3 regions of the Psychrobacillus sp. FSL K6-1415 genome follow, and region 1 is predicted to be linked to each of the others. Evidence: riboswitches for the same ligand, from Rfam matches in the RefSeq annotation. Region 1 holds a riboswitch; each other region holds the start of a gene.
What was found. A riboswitch is a leader RNA that binds a small molecule or an ion and turns the genes downstream of it on or off. The one in region 1 is predicted to bind thiamine pyrophosphate.

Region 1 (6,837 bases):
AATTGTAGTTCGCGTCAAGGCCATATGTTTCAAGTTTCGTCTCCAAGTGTTCACTTACAGCCCAGCTAGAAGGCGCACCAATTATTCTACCTTTGGTGTTGTCTTCAGGGTCTTGGAAAATATCTGGATATTTCTCTAGGTCTTGGACAGTTTTCAAATCAGGTGCAACTGCTTCAATCCCTCTTTCTTTATCCCCTTTTATCACGTAAGTTGGAACATATAGTCCTTGCGTATTATCATTGAAATTAGTTGCTAACTTCACAATGTTTCCACTATCAATTGCTTTTTCATAAATCTCCTTTGTATTATCTGTCCATATCTCCATATAAACATTGATGTCCCCTTGTTCAAGTGATTGCAACGTAGCTGCGGTAGTTCCACTTGTAACCTCGGTTTCATAGCCATAACCTTCTTCGACGATTAATTGGGCTATACTATTGTGAACACGTATACTATCCCAACCGGCATCTGCAAATTTAATCACTTCAATACTGTCTGTGCTAGATTCACTACTACATGCACCAAGTACTAAAAATGCACACAAAGAAATAAACAACATAATTTTCCTCATTATTTTTCCCCTTTTCTCTATTTATTAAAATAGACACATAGTCCTACCCTCCAATACATACCCTTTTTTCTCAAGTTTAATCATTTGAATTTTGAATATTATTATAGAACTATGCTCCCAAATTTCCAAAATTCTGGTACGTCTATTTTATGAGTTCCCATGTTACTAGAGTTTATGAAGTGAAGCAAATAAGATATGGTTAAAAACGGTATATTATTCAATAATTTCGAATAATAAGAATCGGATTTACAGACTATTAGTTATAGAGTTATGGTATTTATTGTGTAATTTAAGATATTTTTTGTAGGTATTATGAATCAATCTGGGGTTTATTGAATTTTCTACTTTTAGGAAGGGATATTAAATGTAATTTCTATAAATGAGAGATAATTGGTTTGATAAATTAATAAAAAAAGTGGTCACTAAATTATAGGACCACCGCTTAAGTATTATACAATTCTATTCTGAGGCTCTCTGTTTTCTAACACTGCTTCTATATCTTTTGCGTTCAATTCCATCATTGCTTGACGAGTTCGAATACTAGCACTGCCAATATGAGGCAATACAGTTACGTTAGGTAATGTCAACAAAGGATGATCTAACGGCACAGGTTCTTGTTCAAATACATCAAGCCCAGCAGCCCATATTTTTTTAGAAGTTAATGCGTTAAATAGAGCTTGTTCATCTACAATGCCACCTCGTGCGACATTAATAATTGTTGCAGTATTCTTCATCAGATTGAGTTCACGTTCACTTATAAGTCCTTTTGTTTCTGGAGTTAGTGGAGTTAGCAATATAACAAAATCAGATTGCTTTAGTAAGTCGTCTAATTCAGCATAAGTAAAACCATACGTTTCTTCCGCTTCTAGTTTTCTAGAACGATTATGATATAACACATTCATGTCAAAGCCTTTTGCACGCCTTGCAACTGCTTCTCCTATGCGACCCATCCCAACAATACCAAGCGTTGCACCGAAAATATCCATGCCTGTATATTGCATTGGCGACCAGGACGTCCAATTACCTGAACGAATTTCTTGTTCTACTTCTGTTATTCTTCGAGCCGTCGCTAACAATAAAGCAAATGTTAAGTCTGCTGTTGTCTCTGTTAATACACCCGGCGTATTAGTTACGATAATACCGTGTTCTTTTGCAGCTTCCACATCTATATTGTTATAGCCAACAGCAAAATTACTGATTACTTTTAAATTTGACAGACTTTCAATTAGTGCACGATCGATATTATCAGATAGCATCGTCCATAAAGCATGTGCACCTTTAGCATTTATTTTTATTTCTTCATATGTCATCGCAATACTTTCGCTATGCCACATATGTACATCAAATTTCGCCCTTAAAGGCTCGACGATTTCTTCAGGTAGTTTACGTGTAATGTATATATTGTCCATAACTTCTTCCCCCTTTGTTGTATTAACCAAATCATGGACGAAAGTACGAAATTTTGCAAACATATTTACATCTTTTAATAGCTACGTTATACTTTGGGCACATAAGAAAAGTGCGAGCACCTATGTTAGCTTCAACAATGTTCTTTTGCGATAAGCTTTGCGCAGAAGCAGGCTCTGGATAGAAATTCACGTAAAGACGTCCTTATGGCTTGGTGAAATTCTGAAGTGTCTCAAGCGATTTAGGTGCTGAACTAGATAGATATGCGTAACAGCACATATTTTCTAGTCTTTTAAAAAACTACATACCGTTTTCTGCACTAGGGGTGCCCACTTTGGCTGTGATGAGAGCTTTTTAGCTCCGATCCCTTATTACTCGATCAGGATAATACCTGCGTGAGGAAGTGCGGTGACTTTCCTAATATTTTTGTATTGGATTAGTGACTGCATCTTCACGGATGTGGCCTTTTTTTATGAAAAAATTTAGGAGGTTTTACAAATGGAATGTGGATTAAGCCCAATCATCGGATTTCGTTTTTCGTTACATCCGATGAACAATGATTTTATTAAGGTAATTAAAGAAGCTTTGAAGGAGACGGATACGTCGAATGTGTGGATGCATACGGATGATGTGTCGACAGTCATTCGCGGGAAACAAGTGCACGTGTTTAATGTAGCAAAAGCTCTAACTTTACATGCAGCTAAAACAGGTGTACATGTTGCTTTATCTGGCACTTTCTCTGCTGGTTGCCCAGGTGACTCTTCTGGAGATGCCTATCTAGATAAGGGTGATATAATCGCCAACACAGATATTACAAAACAATATGTTTCCTCTCAATTTGCGCTATATCCGATGAATAATCCCAATTACATGGACGTTATTTATCGTGAAGTAGATCGTGCTAAAGAACAAGGTGTATTCAATGAATCGATGCACTATGCAAGTGGTATTCATGGTGATATACACGATGTGTTTGCATTTTATGAAGAAGCATTCACGAATGCACGCTCAGAAAAACATAAGCATTTGGTCATGACAGTTTCTATGAGTCTTAATAGCCCTTCTCACGGAGGTCGCTGATATGCTGAAATCATGGAAGTTAAAAGAGATTGTACTAATGTCCTTGTTCGCGGTTGTCTTTGGTATTGTTTATCTATTGTTCTTGCATGTCGGCAATATTTGGGCTGGGTTCATCGGTCCAATTGCGTATGAATGGATTTTCGGAATTTGGTTTATAGTATCAATTATTTGTATGTATATTATCCGCAAACCTGGTGCAGCAGTCGTTTCCGAGACGATTGCTGCTGCGATTGAAGTATTATTAGGTAATGCTGTAGGACCCCGCTTAATACTTTCAGGAGTTATCCAAGGCCTAGGTGCTGAAGCAGTTTTCGCTGCTACACGATATAAACGCTTTGATTTATGGGTTCTAATGCTTGCTGGTGTTGGATCGTCAATCTTTAGTTTTGCTTATGGATACTTTCTAGGTGGATTTACAGTGTTCAGCACGGGTTATGTTGCATTAATGCTTGGAATTCGTATAGTAAGTGGTGCTTTGCTTGCCGGTGTCGGTGGAAAAGCAGTAGCAGATGGTCTACTAGCAACTGGTTCTCTTCGTGGATATGCCATTTCTCGATCGAAAAAAGGTGAAGTTCGTGCATGAAGTTATCGAATTTGAAAAAGTAAGTTTTCGTTATCCTGACGAGGAAAAATGGATACTGGAGGGTCTTTCGTTTACTGTTTTGCGAGGGGAACGTATAGTCATCACTGGTCCAAGTGGATGTGGGAAAACGACTTTACTGTATTTATGCAATCGATTGTATCCGGATAATTGCGATGGTATTTTGTCTGGTTCAATAAAACTTTTTGGGAAAGATAGCCTTTCCTTTATTCCCGGGGAAATAAACCATCGCATAGCGACAGTCTTTCAAGACCCTGATGCACAATTTTGCATGCAAACAGTTGAAGAAGAACTTGCTTTTACACTTGAAAATTTGCATACTAAACGCGATGAAATGGAGAAAAGAATTTCTGACGTACTGACTCTAACCGATTTAACTGAGTTTCGCCATGCAATCATACAAAAACTTTCTGGTGGTCAAAAGCAACGTATTGCCACTGCATGTGCACTTATAATGGAGCCAGAAATTCTGTTACTAGATGAACCACTCTCCCATTTAGACCCTTTCACAGCCAAAAAGTATGTGGAGTGGTTAGATAATTTACAACAAAAAAGAACGATGACAATTATAGCTATTGAGCATCGATTGGATTTATGGGGGGACTTTTTCGAAAGAAATATTCCCTTGCATAATGGCAAAGTAACTTCTAAATTAGAAAAACGAGTAAGCAGTACACAAGAAAATAATTCGCTAGTCGTTAGTAAAGTACAGGCAATGCCTTTTTTGAAAGAAACTACTTTCACATTAAATCATGGAGAAGTAACTGTACTTGCCGGACCAAATGGTAGCGGAAAATCTACTTTGTTGAAAGCATTATGTCAGCTAATTCCTTCTACAGGGACTGTAGTACCTTTAAATTTAGGATATGTCCCTCAATCTCCTGAGTTTTTATTTCTCACACAAAATGTGTTAGATGAAGTTAGTTTTGGTGGTGGAAATAGTTCAATGGAAATGATGACTAGATTGCAGCTGTTACCTATTGCGGATTCCCATCCATTTTCAGTAAGTCATGGACAAAAGCGACGAGTGGCTATTGCAGCAATGCTTTGTGATGGCAGAGAAATTATTCTAATGGATGAACCAACTTCTGGCCAGGACTCAGCAGCTTTGTTCGAATTATTCCATTTAATCGATGAGCGTGCGCGTGAAGGTACCACATTTTTAATCGTTACGCATGATATGGAGTTTGCTCATTATTTAGCAGACTCGGTTTTATTGATGAAAGATGGCCAATTGACTGGAAAGTTTAACGCTGAAGCTGTATGGGAAGACAGGAAATTGTTAATGGATCATCACCTACTCCGCCCGAAAGGAGTGATAGGTCATGAAGAATGCTTTGCATAAGATGAATCCTTCGATTAAATTTTTGGCAATTACAATTTGTATGTTTACGATGGCATTCTTCTTCGATCCTTGGACGCCACTTGTTTTTTGGATCGGCGTACTAATGCTACAATTGTTGTTCACCCAGATCAACTGGAAAAAATGGTTGTTGTTTATGCTTCCTTTTTTTGTTACTGCTTTCGGTTATTTTTGGACTACACTTGTGTTCGCAGAAGATCAATCCGGTCCTGTTGTATGGTCCATTTGGAATTTGCACGTTACCCAAACACAATTGAATCATGCTCTATCTTTAAGTTTTCGGGTGATGGCATTTTCCAGCTTGTCCTTATTATTCGCTTTAACGACGAATCCAGTGACATTCATTTTAAGTCTTATGCAACAATTAAAGCTCTCACCCAAAATTGCTTACGGAGTGATGGTTGGATACCAATTTTTGCCCGTCTTGAAAGATGAATTTGTGCAAATTAGGCAGGCCCATCGAATAAGAGGTGCTACCAAGGAAAAAAATGCGTTGCAAAGATTATTTGGCATACGACGTATTTTGATTCCTATGCTTGCAGGAGCTGTACGAAAAGCAGAGCGTGCAGCGTTTGCAATGGAAGCGAGAGGTTTCACTGGTGATCGAAGAAGTAGTTATTTTCATGTGATTACCATCGGGAAAGTAGACTTTGCATTAGTTAGCTTATTTTTAGTTGTGTTAGTTTTAAGCTGTTCGAATATGTTGTGGCTCCGTTTATAGATTTTGTTTCTCTTACTCTTACGATAATATAAAAGTATGTGAAATTTGGGGAGTGAGGATATTGTCATTTGTTGCTTTACTGCGTGGTATTAATCTCGGTGCTAAAAATAAAGTGGACATGAAGTCATTGAAGCTACTTTTTGAAGAGATGGGTTATGAAAATGTACGGACTTATATACAAACTGGGAATGTTATATTTGATAATAAAACTTATGACGTGCTTCAGTTGCAGAATACTCTTCGAGAAACATATGGCTTTGACATACCAGTTGTTGTCCGTTCGAAGGACGCGTTTGAAGAGATTCAGCAGCATCCCATTTTCTTAAAAGAACAGGTATATGTAATGTTCTTAGAAAAAGATGTGTCGGATGAACAGCTTGCTGTCCTCGAAAACCTTGTGGATGATGAATTTATCGTATGGAATCGCCGCAATATCATTATTAATCTATCGAAAACCTATCATCAAACTAAATTTACAAATACTTTCTTTGAGAGAAAACTTGGTATAACATCCACGGCACGCAATCAGAATACAGTGAATAAAATATTGAAGAAAATGTGAATGAGTTCCCACCTTGTTAAGAGGTGGGAGCTTTTTTACAGTTATATAAGTAATTTTTATACTTCTGTATAAAAATTATAAATTTTCCAAATGACCTAGCCTCACGTATGATTACAATAGAATATAACAAGGGGGATTTATGATGTCATTTGCTTTTAAATCAATAGACCATGTACAGCTAGCTGCTCCAAAAGGTTCCGAAGATATCGCCAAACGTTTCTTTGGAGAGATTTTAGGATTTCAGGAAGTAGAAAAGCCTGAAGTCTTGAAAAAAAGAGGCGGAGTTTGGTTTCAATTTGGCAATTATCAAATTCATATTGGTATTGAAGAGCCATTCGCACCAGCTAAAAAAGCCCACCCAGCATTTCAAGTCGAGAACTTAGAGGCATTGAAAACTCATTTGATGAAACATGAAGTCAACTTCATAGTGGATACCGATTTACCTGGAGCAAATAGAATTTATGTAAGCGATCCTTTTGGTAACCGCATTGAAATTTTAGAATGGACTTAATACGATAAATTTTTGCAGAAA
Region 2 (6,837 bases), 3.0 Mb from region 1:
AAGTTAAAACTTTTTAGGGATGCTTGGTTGTGACAGACCTCACAACTAAGCATCCCTTTTTTTGTTAATATTATGACGTATTGCCTGTCCGCCACTCTCCTAAAACTTCAACACCCACGGAAATCCGCAGTATGTTAATCCATATTCTTAATTTAAAAAAAGCCTTCGAAAAAGTAAATTTCGAAGGCTTTTTGTTTTAGTCTAATTTAGTTAATAATATAGGAGCACCTTTTGTTACAACAATTGTATGCTCAATCTGTGCTACTAACGATTTATCGGGAGTTACAAATGTCCAACCATCACCAGATTCTACAATATGCTCTGCCTTTGCAGAAATAAACGGCTCTACTGCTAAAACCATTCCTTCTTTTAATATCGTAGGATCCCATGCATCATAATAATTCAAGACATGTTGTGGAGCTTCATGTAACGATTTTCCAATACCATGCCCAGTTAGGTTCATAATAACATGCAAGCCATTATCTTTAGCTTCTCTAGCAACCGCTTTTCCGATTTGGTTTAAACGAGAGCCTGCTTTCACCTTCAACATAGCCCGTTCAAATGCACTCTCTGCCACTGCACATAATTTTTCTTTTTCTTCATATCCCTCACCAACAACAAAAGAAATACCTGTATCTGCAAAATATCCATCACAAGATCCAGACACATCAATATTCACAATATCGCCTTCTTGAATTACGCGAGAACCCGGGATACCATGAGCAACTTCTTCGTTGACGGAGATACAAGTATATCCTGGAAAATCATATTCACCCATTGGTCCAGAAATCGCACCATGCTCTGTAAATAACTTTCCGCCAATCTCATCCAGTTCTTTCGTTGTAATACCAGGTTTAGTTGCAGCCCTCATCACATCTCTTACTTCTGCAACAATACGCCCTATTTTTTTTAATGCCACTAACTCTTCGTCAGTTTGTACAATCATCTTAACAAGATCCCTTCTTCACTAAATGTACTCTAATCATATCATATTTAGTGAGAATTCGGCAGTGCAAGGCGCGGAGCTTTAACAAATAAAATGGAACAAATGAAAGCAGCAATTAAAAATACAGGAATCATATAAGTAGAATTATAGATTAATGAATACAAAATGACGTTTTGATCGCCAGCAAATTCACCAAAGAATAGAATACCTGAAGTCACATGTGCTAAATAACGAAGAAAAGCAGCTATTAATGCTCCTAAGACAACCGCTGTAATCATTTTCACTTTATCTTTTTGTTCAAATGCCTGTAAAAATGCAGGTCTTAAAAACCCAGCGAACCCTGCAACCATAAAGGCGATGAAATAATCAATTGCAACCTGTGCAATAACTATTTCAAATGATAATGGCGCTGCATAAAATCGCCCTGTTACCACTTGTAGCACACCTATTAAAAATCCAGTAGCAAGACCTGCAACTATACCACGACGAAAGGCCATTAAAATAACAGGTACAAGAACGAATGTTACGGAGCCGCCCTGTGGCATTCCAAAGCCAATCATATCTAAAACATATCCTAACGCCGCAAAAATAGCGATTTCCATTAATATTAATACACGTTGATTTTTCATGACAATCCCCTTTTTTTGACCACAAAAAAACGACCCCCGGGATAGACCCAGACATCGCGCGATTGTCAGTTTCCATCCACATCCCTACGCAAGCACTAACTTACAGGTTCAAAGGGTACTATCTCAGCCACTATTGTGGCGCCCCTTGTGGTTTGAATTATTTAGTTCGAATTCATTGTATCTGAATAAAATGCCTAATGCAACCTTATTTGTTTCATTTGTTATACTAATGAAATAAATATATGAAAAAGGGGATGTTCACATGCTTACATTACTAAAAGATCTGGTACGTATCAAAAGTGACACAATCGAAAGTGCAAATAATGCTTTATTATTCTGTGAAAGTTGGCTAGAAGAACGTGGGATTCATACAACTGTCTTACAGCATGAGGGAAAGTTGATGCTAGTAGCAGAAATAGGAATTGGTGATGAATGTATGATTTGGAATGGGCATGTAGATGTTGTTCCAGGTAACCCAGAGCAATTCGAGCCATTTATAGAAGGTGATCTTTTATATGGTCGAGGAACTGCTGATATGAAAGCAGGAGTTGCTGCGATGATGCAAGCTTTTTACGAGCTTTCTAAAGAATCTAAAAGTCTTACTAAAAAAATTCAGCTTCATATTGTAACGGATGAGGAAACCGACGGTAAAACTACCAAGTTTTTAGTTGATCAAGGATATACTGGTGACTTTGTTATATGCGGCGAGCCTACCCACCTCCAAATTGGTTTACAGGCAAAAGGAATTATTCAGTTTGATGTAATACTGAAAGGTAAACCTAGTCATGGTAGCCGTCCATGGGAAGGAAAAAATGCAATTGAGCAAGCTTTTCTGTTTGACCAACAGCTACGCACTCTCTCTTTTTTAACTGCAAGCAATGAGTTCTATGATTATCCTTCCTTAAACTTGGCGAAAATACAAGCAGGTGATCGCTATAACGTTGTTCCCGATGAATGTATAATAAGCTATGATCTTCGCTTTGTTCCTGGCCAGAATATGCAGAGTATTACTTCAGAGATTAAAAAGTTGGCAGAGAAATTCCCTAAAAGTGAATTTAAGATTCAAGCGACTGCACCTGCAGTAACAACGGAAGCCATTAATCCTTTTATCGAACGTATTGCACATGTTACTTCACAGTTCATCGGAAAACCTGCTGTATTATTTGGGCAGCATGGAGCTGCCGATGCTCGCTTCTACGCGGAAGCTGGAGCAGGTGCAATTGAGTTTGGACCAAGTGGAGGGGATTGGCATGGTGTAAAAGAATATGTATCTATTTCCTCTCTGGAAAATTACAAGAATATTTTAGTTTCCTTATTTAAGAAATGAAACATATAGCTGAGTATTTTGTTAAAAATTGAGGAAAGGAGGTTGAATAGACTGGATAACCCTAAAATTTTATCAGCACTTTCTTATTTTAGTGTATTGTTTGCTCCTTTTTTATTGCCTATTATCGTTTATTTTATATCACAAGATTCTAATGTAAAATATCATGCGAAAAAATCATTAATTTCCCACATTATACCTGTAATATTGTTAATAATTTTATTCATTAGTGTTTTTACAAGCTTCACCCCCATTGCATCGGGATTTAATGAACAGCCTTCCCTATGGATGGCTGCCGGACCTTTAATACTTATCGCGATTTACATGCTCGTATATGTAATAGTAATGATTTGGAATATAGTCCAGGGCATTAAAGTTTTACGATAAAGAGAGAGTTTATGTATTGGAGTTTGAGGGTACATAACTATTAATATCGAAAGCCAAGGAGCGATACCGATGAAAGTAAAAAACCTAGTCAAAACAGCAATTAAATTGGCACCAATTGTTTATCCTATTATACGTAAAGTCATAAAATCTAAAAAAAATGTACGTTAAAAAGCTGTCCTCTTTTGATTTGGAGGACAGCTTTTTTAGGTTTGCACAACATTCATCAACTTATTCAAAACATTGGGTAAGGTCCAAATACCATAAGTCATTCAAAATGCTAAATTAATGGCTTCATTTCTGATAAAGAATAGTATTGGTCCATTTCTACTGATCTTGAAACAGGAGATTTCTCTTGTTCTCTAGATGCATTCAAAATTTGTTCAAAAGTAAGCGGATTAGGTGTTGGCAACTCGTTATGTGTAACTACTAATCCATTGTTGTATTGCGAAAAGAATGCATTTGCCATTATACGGTATCCTTCCATCGTTGGATGGACGTCTGCGGGATTTGGTAATAACTTAGTAGCATTTACACCGAATGGTTCTTCCACAGACACATATGTCGCACCATTGACCTCAGACTCTTTTTTTAAAATTGTATGCAATCGGTCTAGCTCTTTTTTTATACCTTCCTTTTGAGATGCTCTCACATGAGGATAGGCAAAATAATAACCCATTACATAAATTTTGGCTTTTGGCGCGATTGCCTGTACCTCTTTAATAATCTGCCCTATATTTTTTCGAACATTATTTAATGCAAAATCAGCATGGAGTTGCTGATAAGCAATAGAACCACTTGATGAATTCACTTGCACCATTTGCAGTAAGTCATTGGCTCCCGCTGATATTGTGACTAATGTAGCGTTTTTCAACGTTTCCTTTGCTTCGTCCGTTTGAACCTTAGTAAGCACATCTGCAGTTGTATAACCTGGGAATGCCAACGCTTTTGAATAAAATGCAAGTTGACCAGTCCTAGTTAGCTTCTGTGCTATTAAATCTGTATAGCCGGTATCTATAGCTCGATTCGGTGTTTGTCCTGCTGCTAGGGAATCTCCAATCGCAATATAAACTTCGGAGCCCTTGGCATCTACTGTGATAGTTCCAAATGAAACAACTAGAATAATTAAAGTACAGACCCATTTTTTCAAGCTGACCAACTCCTTAAAAAGCCCATGCACCTTTTATGAATATAGGCTCCATTGTTCCATCTGCTAGTTCTCCCATAATGTCCATGTCCCCGCTACCTATCATAAAGTCTTCATGTACAATGGATGTGTTAATACCTATTTGTTCTAATTCACTTTGAGTTAAACCACGAGCACCCTCAACACATGTAGGATATGCTTCCCCTATAGCAAAATGGTTAGAGGCATTTTCATCAAATAATGTATTAAAGAATAATACATTTGAAGCGGAAATAGGTGATTTATGTGGCACTAAAGCTATTTCTCCTAAATACTTCGCTCCATCATCTGTTCCAATAAGCTCTTGTAATAGCTTCTCACCAGTTGCAGCTTTTATAGAAGTAATCTTTCCATTTTCAAAAGTTAGAGTAAAATCATCTATTACATTTCCCTGATAGACGAAAGGCTTTGTATTTTTCACATAGCCATTTACTCCTGTTTTAAGTGGTGCAGTATATACTTCTTCTGTTGGCATATTAGCAATGAACGGAACGTTTTGACCATTTTTACTTGCTCCTGACATCCAAATATGTTCTTTCGGAAGTTCAACTTGAATATCTGTTCCTTCTGCTTTATAGTGCAGCTTTTTAAAGCGCTTATCATTTAGTAGAGTTGCTCTACTTTCAAGGTTATCAATATGTTCTTTCCACTTTTGAACTGCTGTTCCTTCTCCGATGCGTACTACCTGGAATATTAACTCCCAAAGTGCTTGCATTTGTTCCTCCAGCTTTAGGTTTGGATATACCTTTGCAGCCCATTTTTCTGAAGGCATTGCAACGATAGACCATGTAATAACATCATTCATCACTGCTTTTCGATAATTCTCTAACGCTTTGCCACTTGCCTTTTGAAAGTTAGATATACGGTCAATCGAAACACCTTCTAATAAGTCTGGGTTATCTGCATCAATCCATAATAATGCACCTTTATTTTCGATTAGTTCATCACGTTGCATAGCAGCCCATTTAGGAAATTCATTGAACGCTTCATCAGGTGCATAATCATAAAATGCACGTGCATTTACTTCATCTGTATAGTTTACGTCAACTCTTTTCGCGCCAGCCTCATATGCTTTTTTCACTATTAATCGTGTAAAATCGATTGTGTCCGTAGTCGTATTTATAAGTAGTGGTTGGTTTGGCTGTATATTCAGACCAACCTTTACTACTAATTCTGCATACTCTTCAAGCTTTTGTTGAAAATCCATCATTATTTCCCCTTTTGACTAATAGTTTTAGACGATCCTTCGATTAATTCACCACGGTACCATACTTTTTGAACTGGTTTTTTAGGAAGCTCTTTTGTCCACTTTTTAAAAGTCTTTTCATCGGCATAAGTTAACAATGTCATAACCTCGCCATCAGCCCCCGCACGACCAGTGCGCCCTGAACGATGTAAATACTGTTCAACTGAATGTGGTACATCTACATGAATAACATGTGTTAGACCAGAAATATCTAAGCCTCTTGCTGCCACATCAGTAGCGATTAGTAAACTCACCTTACCGCTTTTAAAATCATCCAATGCTTTCTTTCGTTCATCCTTTTTCATTTCTGAATGAAGAGACACAATCGGTGCATCTCTGTATGCAAGTTTAGCGTCTTTCATTAAAAGCTGATCTAGACTATTTACAAATGCAAGGCCACGCATCCCTTTTAAATAAGAAATCTTGCGCAGTAACTCGGTTTTATCGCGAGGTTCAGTCTTCACGAAGCTGTGGACAACTTCACCTTGCGAAGGAATGTCCTCTGCGGATACTTGAATGCGAACTGGATTCTTCATCATACGTTCTGCAACTAATTCTATTTCTTCCGTAATAGTTGCAGAAGTCACAATCAGCTGACTTTCAACTGTTGCATCGACTAAGCTTTTAACAGTTGTACGATGCTCTCTACTTAAAAGTTGGTCCCCTTCGTCTAAAACAACGATGTTTATTTCATGCATTTTTAGTTTTTTAGTTTTTACTAGCTCTTGTAATCTGCCAGGAGTTCCGACAACAATTGTCGGCTTCTTTTTAAGAACATCAATCTGTCTATTAATATTTGCTCCTCCAATTAATTGAGCAACTGAGATATTAGTATCTTTAACCCATTCACGGAATACCTCCACAATTTGCATACCAAGTTCTTGAGAAGGAATGATTACCATTGCTTGTATTTGTTTCTTGGCAGGATCAACTTTCTGCAAGATTGGAAGCACATAAGCTAGTGTTTTCCCAGTTCCTGTTGGTGATTCTGCAACTACGTCAGAGCCGTCCAAGAAATGTGGAATTAGTTTAGATTGTATAGGCATTGGAGATGTAAAATTTGCATCCTGCCATTTTTTCTGTAATGTCTCGTTTAAATTAGTTATAAAAGTCAATTTTGTT
Region 3 (6,837 bases), 3.9 Mb from region 1:
CGCACTTATCGGAAAAACTTGTACAGAAAAAATTAGCAGTTAGATTAACGGATGAGTTTGACCGTAGAATTATCTATATACAAATTACCGATATGGGTATTGATATGGTTTATAGAGCCAACCAAGAGGGCCAATTACTGCGTAGGAAGCTATTTGAAAAGCTAACAGAGGAGGAAAGGGAACAATTAGTGGGGATTTATAGGAAGTTAAATAGTTAATGAATTTATTGAGTTTTAATAATTATTTATCATTTGGAATCCTCATCTATACTTTGGGAATTCCTGGTGTTCTAGGTCTTACCAGATGAACTTCTCACTATTTACTAGCTTTTAAATCGCTTTCAAATAGCTTATAATAGAAGATAATTTATCAATAAATAATTCTAATATATGATATGGTTATAGTAGACAAAAAGATGTATTCCTGTAATTCAACTTGACATATTGTTATGCCTAAGTAGTATACATCCTCTATACAAATATACGGAGTAAGGAAGGTTAATATGATCAACAAAGAAACTAAAACAGAAGTAATCTTAATAGGTGCCGGAATTATGAGTGCTACTTTGGGGACAATGCTGAAAGAATTAAAACCGGAATGGAATATTAAAGTATTTGAAAAGCTCGATAAAGCAGGTGAGGAAAGCTCTAACGAATGGAATAACGCAGGTACAGGTCATGCTGCACTGTGCGAGCTTAACTACACTTCTGAAAAACCAGACGGCTCTGTAGATATTAACAAAGCTATCAATATAAATGAACAATTCCAGCTATCTATGCAGTTTTGGTCTTATCTTGTTAATAGTAAGCTAATAGATAATCCAAAAGACTTTATTATGCCATTGCCTCATATGAGTATGGTACAGGGAGAAGAAAATGTAGCGTTTTTAAAGAAACGTTTCGAAGCAATGTCACAAAATCCCCTGTTCCAAGGGATGGAATTTTCAGATGATCCAGCAAAACTTATGGAATGGATACCACTTATTATGGAAAATCGTCCAGTTAATGAGGCTATTGCAGCAACAAAAATAGACTCTGGAACGGATGTTAATTTTGGTGCTTTAACTCGTATGTTACTTGACCACTTAATGACTAAAGACGTTGAGATTAAATTTAATAGTAGTGTAGATAATGTTAAACGTACGAGTGATAACAAGTGGGAAATAAAAGTGAAAAATAACGCAGAAGGCAAAATCGAAAACCACACTGCGGACTTCGTCTTCGTCGGTGGTGGTGGTGGTAGTCTTCATCTACTACAAAAATCCGGTATTCCTGAAGGAAAACATATTGGAGGATTCCCGGTAAGCGGACTATTTTTAGTGTGTAACAAACCGGAAGTGGTAGAGCAGCATCATGCTAAAGTATACGGCAAAGCTAAGGTTGGTGCTCCACCAATGTCTGTACCACACTTAGATACTCGATTTATCGACAATAAAAAGTCGTTGCTATTCGGACCATTTGCTGGTTTCTCGCCAAAATTTTTAAAAACGGGTTCCATGTTTGATTTGGTAACTTCCGTAAAACCGGACAATGTTGTAACTATGTTGGCGGCAGGTGCCAAAGAGATGTCATTGACAAAATACTTAATCCAGCAAGTTATGTTATCGAAAGAAAAGCGTATTGAAGAGCTTCGAGAGTTTATACCGAATGCTAAACTGGAGGATTGGGATACAGTAGTAGCAGGCCAACGTGTACAAGTCATCAAAGATACAGAAGCCGGTGGTAAAGGAACTCTTCAATTTGGTACAGAGATTGTTACTGCCGCTGACGGTTCAATCGCAGCATTACTAGGTGCCTCTCCAGGTGCTTCTACAGCTGTTCATGCCATGCTTGAAATTCTTGGTAGATGCTTCCCACAACATATGCAAGAATGGGAGCCAAAAATTAAAGAGATGATTCCATCTTACGGAGTGTCATTAATGGACAACCCCGAGCTTTTGGACGAAATTCATACTTCAACCGCAGAAGCCCTTGGTCTAAGCAAAAAAGAGCAGGTCTATAGTTAATTCTTTAGATGTAGCATCAATGCTTATTTAGGAATTTTAGTAACATTTTTAACTAATGACAATGTTTCTATAATGAAGAGATTTAACAGGCTAAATTAAAAATAGAGAATTAAAGAATTGAGTAATAATGAATAGTATTAGAAATACAACATAGACCCTTTAATCTGTCCATAGATAGATTAAAGGGTCTTTTTTTATTTATATAGAAATTGTATGCCTTTTACTCATTTTCTTTCTATCTTAGAACATGGTCGAAGGTCCACAGAATTTAGTTATAGTCAGTAGTTCAGAAAGGTCCATGATTTTACGAACTTAGTCATTTCCCTAACAAAACGCTTTCTTGTAAAAGCTTCTCTTTTTTGATCGCTAGGACCATAAGGGCAAGAATGAGGTCGAAGTGGTTGTAAATAACTTGTTAATATAAGGTACAACAATAGTTAGGAGGAGCAAATGTGACTAAAATACAAGAATTTAATGACCTTCATACATCCGAAGAATTACTATTCTTAGGAAATGCTTGGGACTTATTATCGGCCTTAACACTCGAGAAAGTAGGGTTCAAAGCTATAGGAACGACGAGTTGGGGGATTGCTAATTCCCTTGGTTATATTGATGGTGAATTAATTGATTTTGATAGACATTTATCAATCATAAAAACTATTGCTGAGAATGTGAATATACCCGTTTCCGCGGATATTGAGGCAGGCTATAGTGAAAACGTGGAGATTGTTATTAATAACGTTTTGAAAACCGCAGATATTGGAGTTGTAGGTATCAATATTGAGGATTCACTAAAAAAGCAGAAAGGGTTAAGAGGAATATCTAAACACTGCAACCTATTAGAAAAAATAAGAATCGCTTTAGATACAAATGGTTTTAAAAACTTTTATATCAATGCTAGAACTGACACTTATTTTCAGAGGGAAAATCCTCTGTTGGAAACAATTGATCGAGCAAAATCCTATGTAGAAAGTGGAGCTAGTGGAATTTTTGTTCCCGGAATGAAATTAGAAGAAGATATAAGAGAAGTTGCATTGAAAATAAAAGCTCCACTTAATGTATTATCTTTACCGGGACTAACGAATTGTAACAAGCTTAAAGAGTTAGGAGTTAAACGATTTAGCTTTGGAAATGCATTATCCGATAAATATATTACTTTTTTAGAAAAGAATACAGAACAATTAATAGAATGTAAAGATACTGCGCATTTATATATTGACTAAACTGCGTAATGGGGTAAAAGTTGATAAAAGTTAAGAGTGAGGAACCAAAATTTGCAGAAAGAAAACATCTTATATAAATTAATAACGTTGAATTGGACAAGATAATCTATGAGGAGTTCATTTTTATACTTCTCAATAAATCTCAATGAGGAGGACAGTTATGCCAAATGTAGAAGTGAAATGTACTGTATCAAATTGTATTTTCCATGCAAAAGGAAATGTTTGTGGAGCAGAAAAAATCGAAATAGATATGGATTACCATGCAAAACACAATAATACAGAGTTTGCTTCTGAATTTGATTACCGCACTATTTCTGAGGAAGCAGGTCATTCTGCAGATACGTGCTGTAAAACATTCAAACCTGAAGAAGGCCGAAAGTAGTGTTATATAATTTAATAATACTAAAATGGGTGCGAACCAATTAGGTTAGAGATAGGCAATGCTGGTCTACACATTGAGGGTGAGGGACTAAAGAGAAATTTCTTTAGCCCCTTTTTAGATTATCGGAAAAGGTGTACTCTACAAATTTGGTAAACTCGTAAAAATTTTCTGGAATTTTTGAATAATTTTTTCTTTTATGCTATAGTGATTTTGACAAAAGAATATCGCTATCCACTAGGGGAGCCGTTTAACGGCTGAGACAAGCAGAGCTTGGACCCTTTGAACCTGATCTGGATCATACCAGCGGAGGGAAGTGGGCGAACGTATGCTTATTTTTATTTTCTTCTGCTTACTAATCGCCGCTTTCCTTTTCCGGAAAGCGGTGTTTTTATTTGCCAAAAAGGAGATGGAGAAAAATGACATTTTGCAAAGAAGTAAGGAATGAGTGCAATGATTTATGGGAAGCGAGTTTCCACCATCCGTTTGTGAAAGGGATAGAGAAAGGAACATTGCCACTTGATGTGTTCAAGTATTACGTCATGCAAGACGCCTATTATTTAACACATTTTGCAAAAGTTCAGGCAATCGGGGCGGTAAAAGCTACGGATTTGGAGACAACGAAAAGATTTGCATACCATTCCGAACAAACCTGCGCCGCAGAAATGGCTTTGCATGAATCGTTTATGGAATTGCTTAATGTAAAGGAAACGGACTGGGCTACGTTTGAGCCGTCTCCAACTGCATATTCATATGTTTCTCATATGTACCGATCAGCAGAAGGAGATCTTGCAGATGTGTTAGCTACAATTCTCCCATGCTACTGGCTTTATTATGAAATAGGTGAACGATTGAAAGAAGCAACTCCAAAACATCCCATTTATCAAAAATGGATTGCAACATATGGATCTGAATGGTTCAAGGAGCTTGTTAATGAACAGATTACCCGAATGGATCACCTCGCAGTGAATTTACCTGAAAAACGGCGACAGGAATTGAAAGATCGATTTCGCAGGAGCAGCTATTATGAATGGAATTTCTGGGAACAAGCATGGACGATGGAAACTTGGTCAGTAAATGTCTCGAGTAAGGCGGAGGTGTAACTATGCTTGCATCATTACGTACAAAACGGCCTATAGTCCATTGTATTACTAATCACGTCGTTTCAAATTTCCAAGCAAACGGGCTATTAGCACTCGGAGCTTCTCCAATTATGGGAGAAGCATACGAAGAGGTAGAGGAACTTGCCATGTTAGCTGATGCCTTGTCGCTTAATATAGGGACTTTAAATAAACTTACTTTAAGCAGTATGCTCTTAGCAGGGAAAACTGCAAACAGTAAGGGCATTCCAATCGTTTTGGATCCTGTGGGAGCAGGTGCAACCGCCTTCCGATTATCGGCTATCCGTCAGTTGATAGAAGATGTTAACATTACCGTCCTTCGTTGCAATGCCGGGGAACTGGCAGCAATTGCCGGTGTTGAATGGCAGGCAAAAGGCGTTGATGCTGGAGAGGGAAATGTAGATGTCGTCGAACTTGCAAAGCAGATGGCACGGAAATATAAGTTGATCGTTGCGGTAACTGGTGAAATTGATGTTGTAACTGACGGTGAAGACGTGGAGGAGATTCCTTATGGTACACCACTTATGTCGTTTGTGACTGGAATGGGATGTCTTTTAAGTGGCGTGGTGGCAGCGTTTTTGGCAACATCGCCAAGTCAACCTATGGTTGCTACTGTAGAGGCACTACGTTTTTATGCAATGTGCGGAGAAAAAGTAGCTCCACATTCACAAGCGCCGGGCAGCTTCCAGATTGCTTTTCTGGATGGATTGGCATCAAAGCCACAAGGAAATTATGATAATTGAATCCGTTTAGGGGAGGTTGCGATATGGGAAATATCAAACAAGTTTTGACTATTGCAGGATCTGATTCTGGAGGCGGAGCAGGAATTCAAGCAGATATCAAAACATTCCAGGAGCTTGGGGTTTATTCAACTTCAGTTATTACAGCAGTGACAGCTCAGAATACACTTGGCCTCACTGGTATTTATCCGATGGATAGAACCGCAGTAGAAAATCAGCTGAAGGCTATAGGCACAGATTTTCAGATTTCCGCATTAAAAACAGGAATGCTATTCAATGCGGACATTATTGAAGAAGCAGCCCGGGGAATAAAGAAGTACGGATGGCAGAACGTCATCGTCGATCCGGTCATGATTGCAAAAGGGGGAGCTTCTCTTTTACAGCAGGAAGCGGTAGATGCGTTGATGAATTGTTTGCTGCGGCTAGCCACAGTTGTAACGCCAAATATTCCAGAAGCTGAAGTCTTAAGTGGCTTGGAAATCCATGATTCTGTTTCCAGGTTAAGAGCGGCAAAGTGGATCTTAGCGACAGGAGCCGAGGCAGTGGTGATAAAAGGTGGACATGGTACAGACATAAACTTTACAGAGGATTTTTATCTGCACCGGAATGGCGACACTTTAACAATGCGCTCACCACGGATTCATACTAACCATACGCATGGAACTGGTTGCACTTTCTCAGCCGCATTGACAGCAGAATTGGCTAAAGGAAATCCGTTGCAGAAATCCTTATATACAGCAAAACAGTTTATACAGGCGGCTATTTCCCATCCTCTAAATATCGGTGCTGGACATGGACCTACGAATCATGCAGCATATCATAAATTCGGCACTAAGGAGGAGGTGCAGCTTGTTCAGTAAACCTGCTATTTATTTTATTATGGGCACTGCCAACGTCAAAGGAAAAGAGCCACTTGTGCTTCTTGAACAAGCACTTCTTGGAGGAATCAGTCTTTTCCAGTTGAGGGAAAAAGGGCCCTTTGCGTTAAAAGGAGATGCATTGAGAAGATTTGCTTTGGAATGCAAGAAGCTCTGTAATACTCATCGGGTGCCTTTCATCGTAAACGATGACGTCGAGCTAGCATGCATGATTGGAGCTGACGGGGTCCATGTTGGGCAGGAGGATCTTGACTGCGCGTCGGTCCGTTCTCGTATTGGAGAAGGGAAAATCATTGGTGTTTCGGTCCATTCTATGGAGGAAGCAAAAATCGCAGTTAAAGAGGGAGCTGATTACCTGGGAGTAGGTCCAGTTTACGAAACCCAATCGAAACATGATGCCAAGGCACCAGCTGGAGTTAATAGAATCATGGAGATTTCTCAGCTGTTCTCAGAAATCCCCGTTGTAGGTATTGGTGGGATTACACCAGATA

Region 2: linked by a shared signal. The riboswitch ahead of thiT (energy-coupled thiamine transporter ThiT) and the one ahead of MKY60_RS01425 (Ykof family thiamine-binding protein) in region 1 are both predicted to bind thiamine pyrophosphate.
Region 3: linked by a shared signal. The riboswitch ahead of tenA (thiaminase II) and the one ahead of MKY60_RS01425 (Ykof family thiamine-binding protein) in region 1 are both predicted to bind thiamine pyrophosphate.

Annotation. Positions count from the first base shown of each region.
Region 1 is NZ_JBBOOQ010000001.1:279,512-286,348, reverse strand. It holds gene MKY60_RS01435 (ABC transporter substrate-binding protein) at 1-571, opposite strand, end outside; gene MKY60_RS01430 (2-hydroxyacid dehydrogenase) at 1,021-1,980, opposite strand; TPP riboswitch at 2,290-2,397, shown strand; gene MKY60_RS01425 (Ykof family thiamine-binding protein) at 2,477-3,058, shown strand; gene MKY60_RS01420 (ECF transporter S component) at 3,060-3,641, shown strand; gene MKY60_RS01415 (ABC transporter ATP-binding protein) at 3,634-5,004, shown strand; gene MKY60_RS01410 (energy-coupling factor transporter transmembrane component T family protein) at 4,985-5,743, shown strand; gene MKY60_RS01405 (DUF1697 domain-containing protein) at 5,805-6,305, shown strand; gene MKY60_RS01400 (VOC family protein) at 6,448-6,816, shown strand.
Region 2 is NZ_JBBOOQ010000001.1:3,299,918-3,306,754, forward strand. It holds gene MKY60_RS15995 (tryptophan-rich sensory protein) at 1-1, shown strand, start outside; gene map (type I methionyl aminopeptidase) at 197-946, opposite strand; gene thiT (energy-coupled thiamine transporter ThiT) at 994-1,575, opposite strand; TPP riboswitch at 1,640-1,731, opposite strand; gene MKY60_RS16010 (M20 family metallopeptidase) at 1,838-2,902, shown strand; gene MKY60_RS16015 (DUF4870 domain-containing protein) at 2,945-3,286, shown strand; gene MKY60_RS16025 (SGNH/GDSL hydrolase family protein) at 3,564-4,433, opposite strand; gene MKY60_RS16030 (aminopeptidase) at 4,447-5,676, opposite strand; gene MKY60_RS16035 (DEAD/DEAH box helicase) at 5,679-6,830, opposite strand.
Region 3 is NZ_JBBOOQ010000001.1:4,191,876-4,198,712, reverse strand. It holds gene MKY60_RS20730 (MarR family winged helix-turn-helix transcriptional regulator) at 1-218, shown strand, start outside; gene MKY60_RS20725 (malate:quinone oxidoreductase) at 479-2,005, shown strand; gene MKY60_RS20720 (isocitrate lyase/PEP mutase family protein) at 2,458-3,228, shown strand; gene MKY60_RS20715 (DUF1540 domain-containing protein) at 3,389-3,610, shown strand; TPP riboswitch at 3,837-3,939, shown strand; gene tenA (thiaminase II) at 4,027-4,710, shown strand; gene thiM (hydroxyethylthiazole kinase) at 4,713-5,471, shown strand; gene thiD (bifunctional hydroxymethylpyrimidine kinase/phosphomethylpyrimidine kinase) at 5,495-6,328, shown strand; gene thiE (thiamine phosphate synthase) at 6,276-6,837, shown strand, end outside.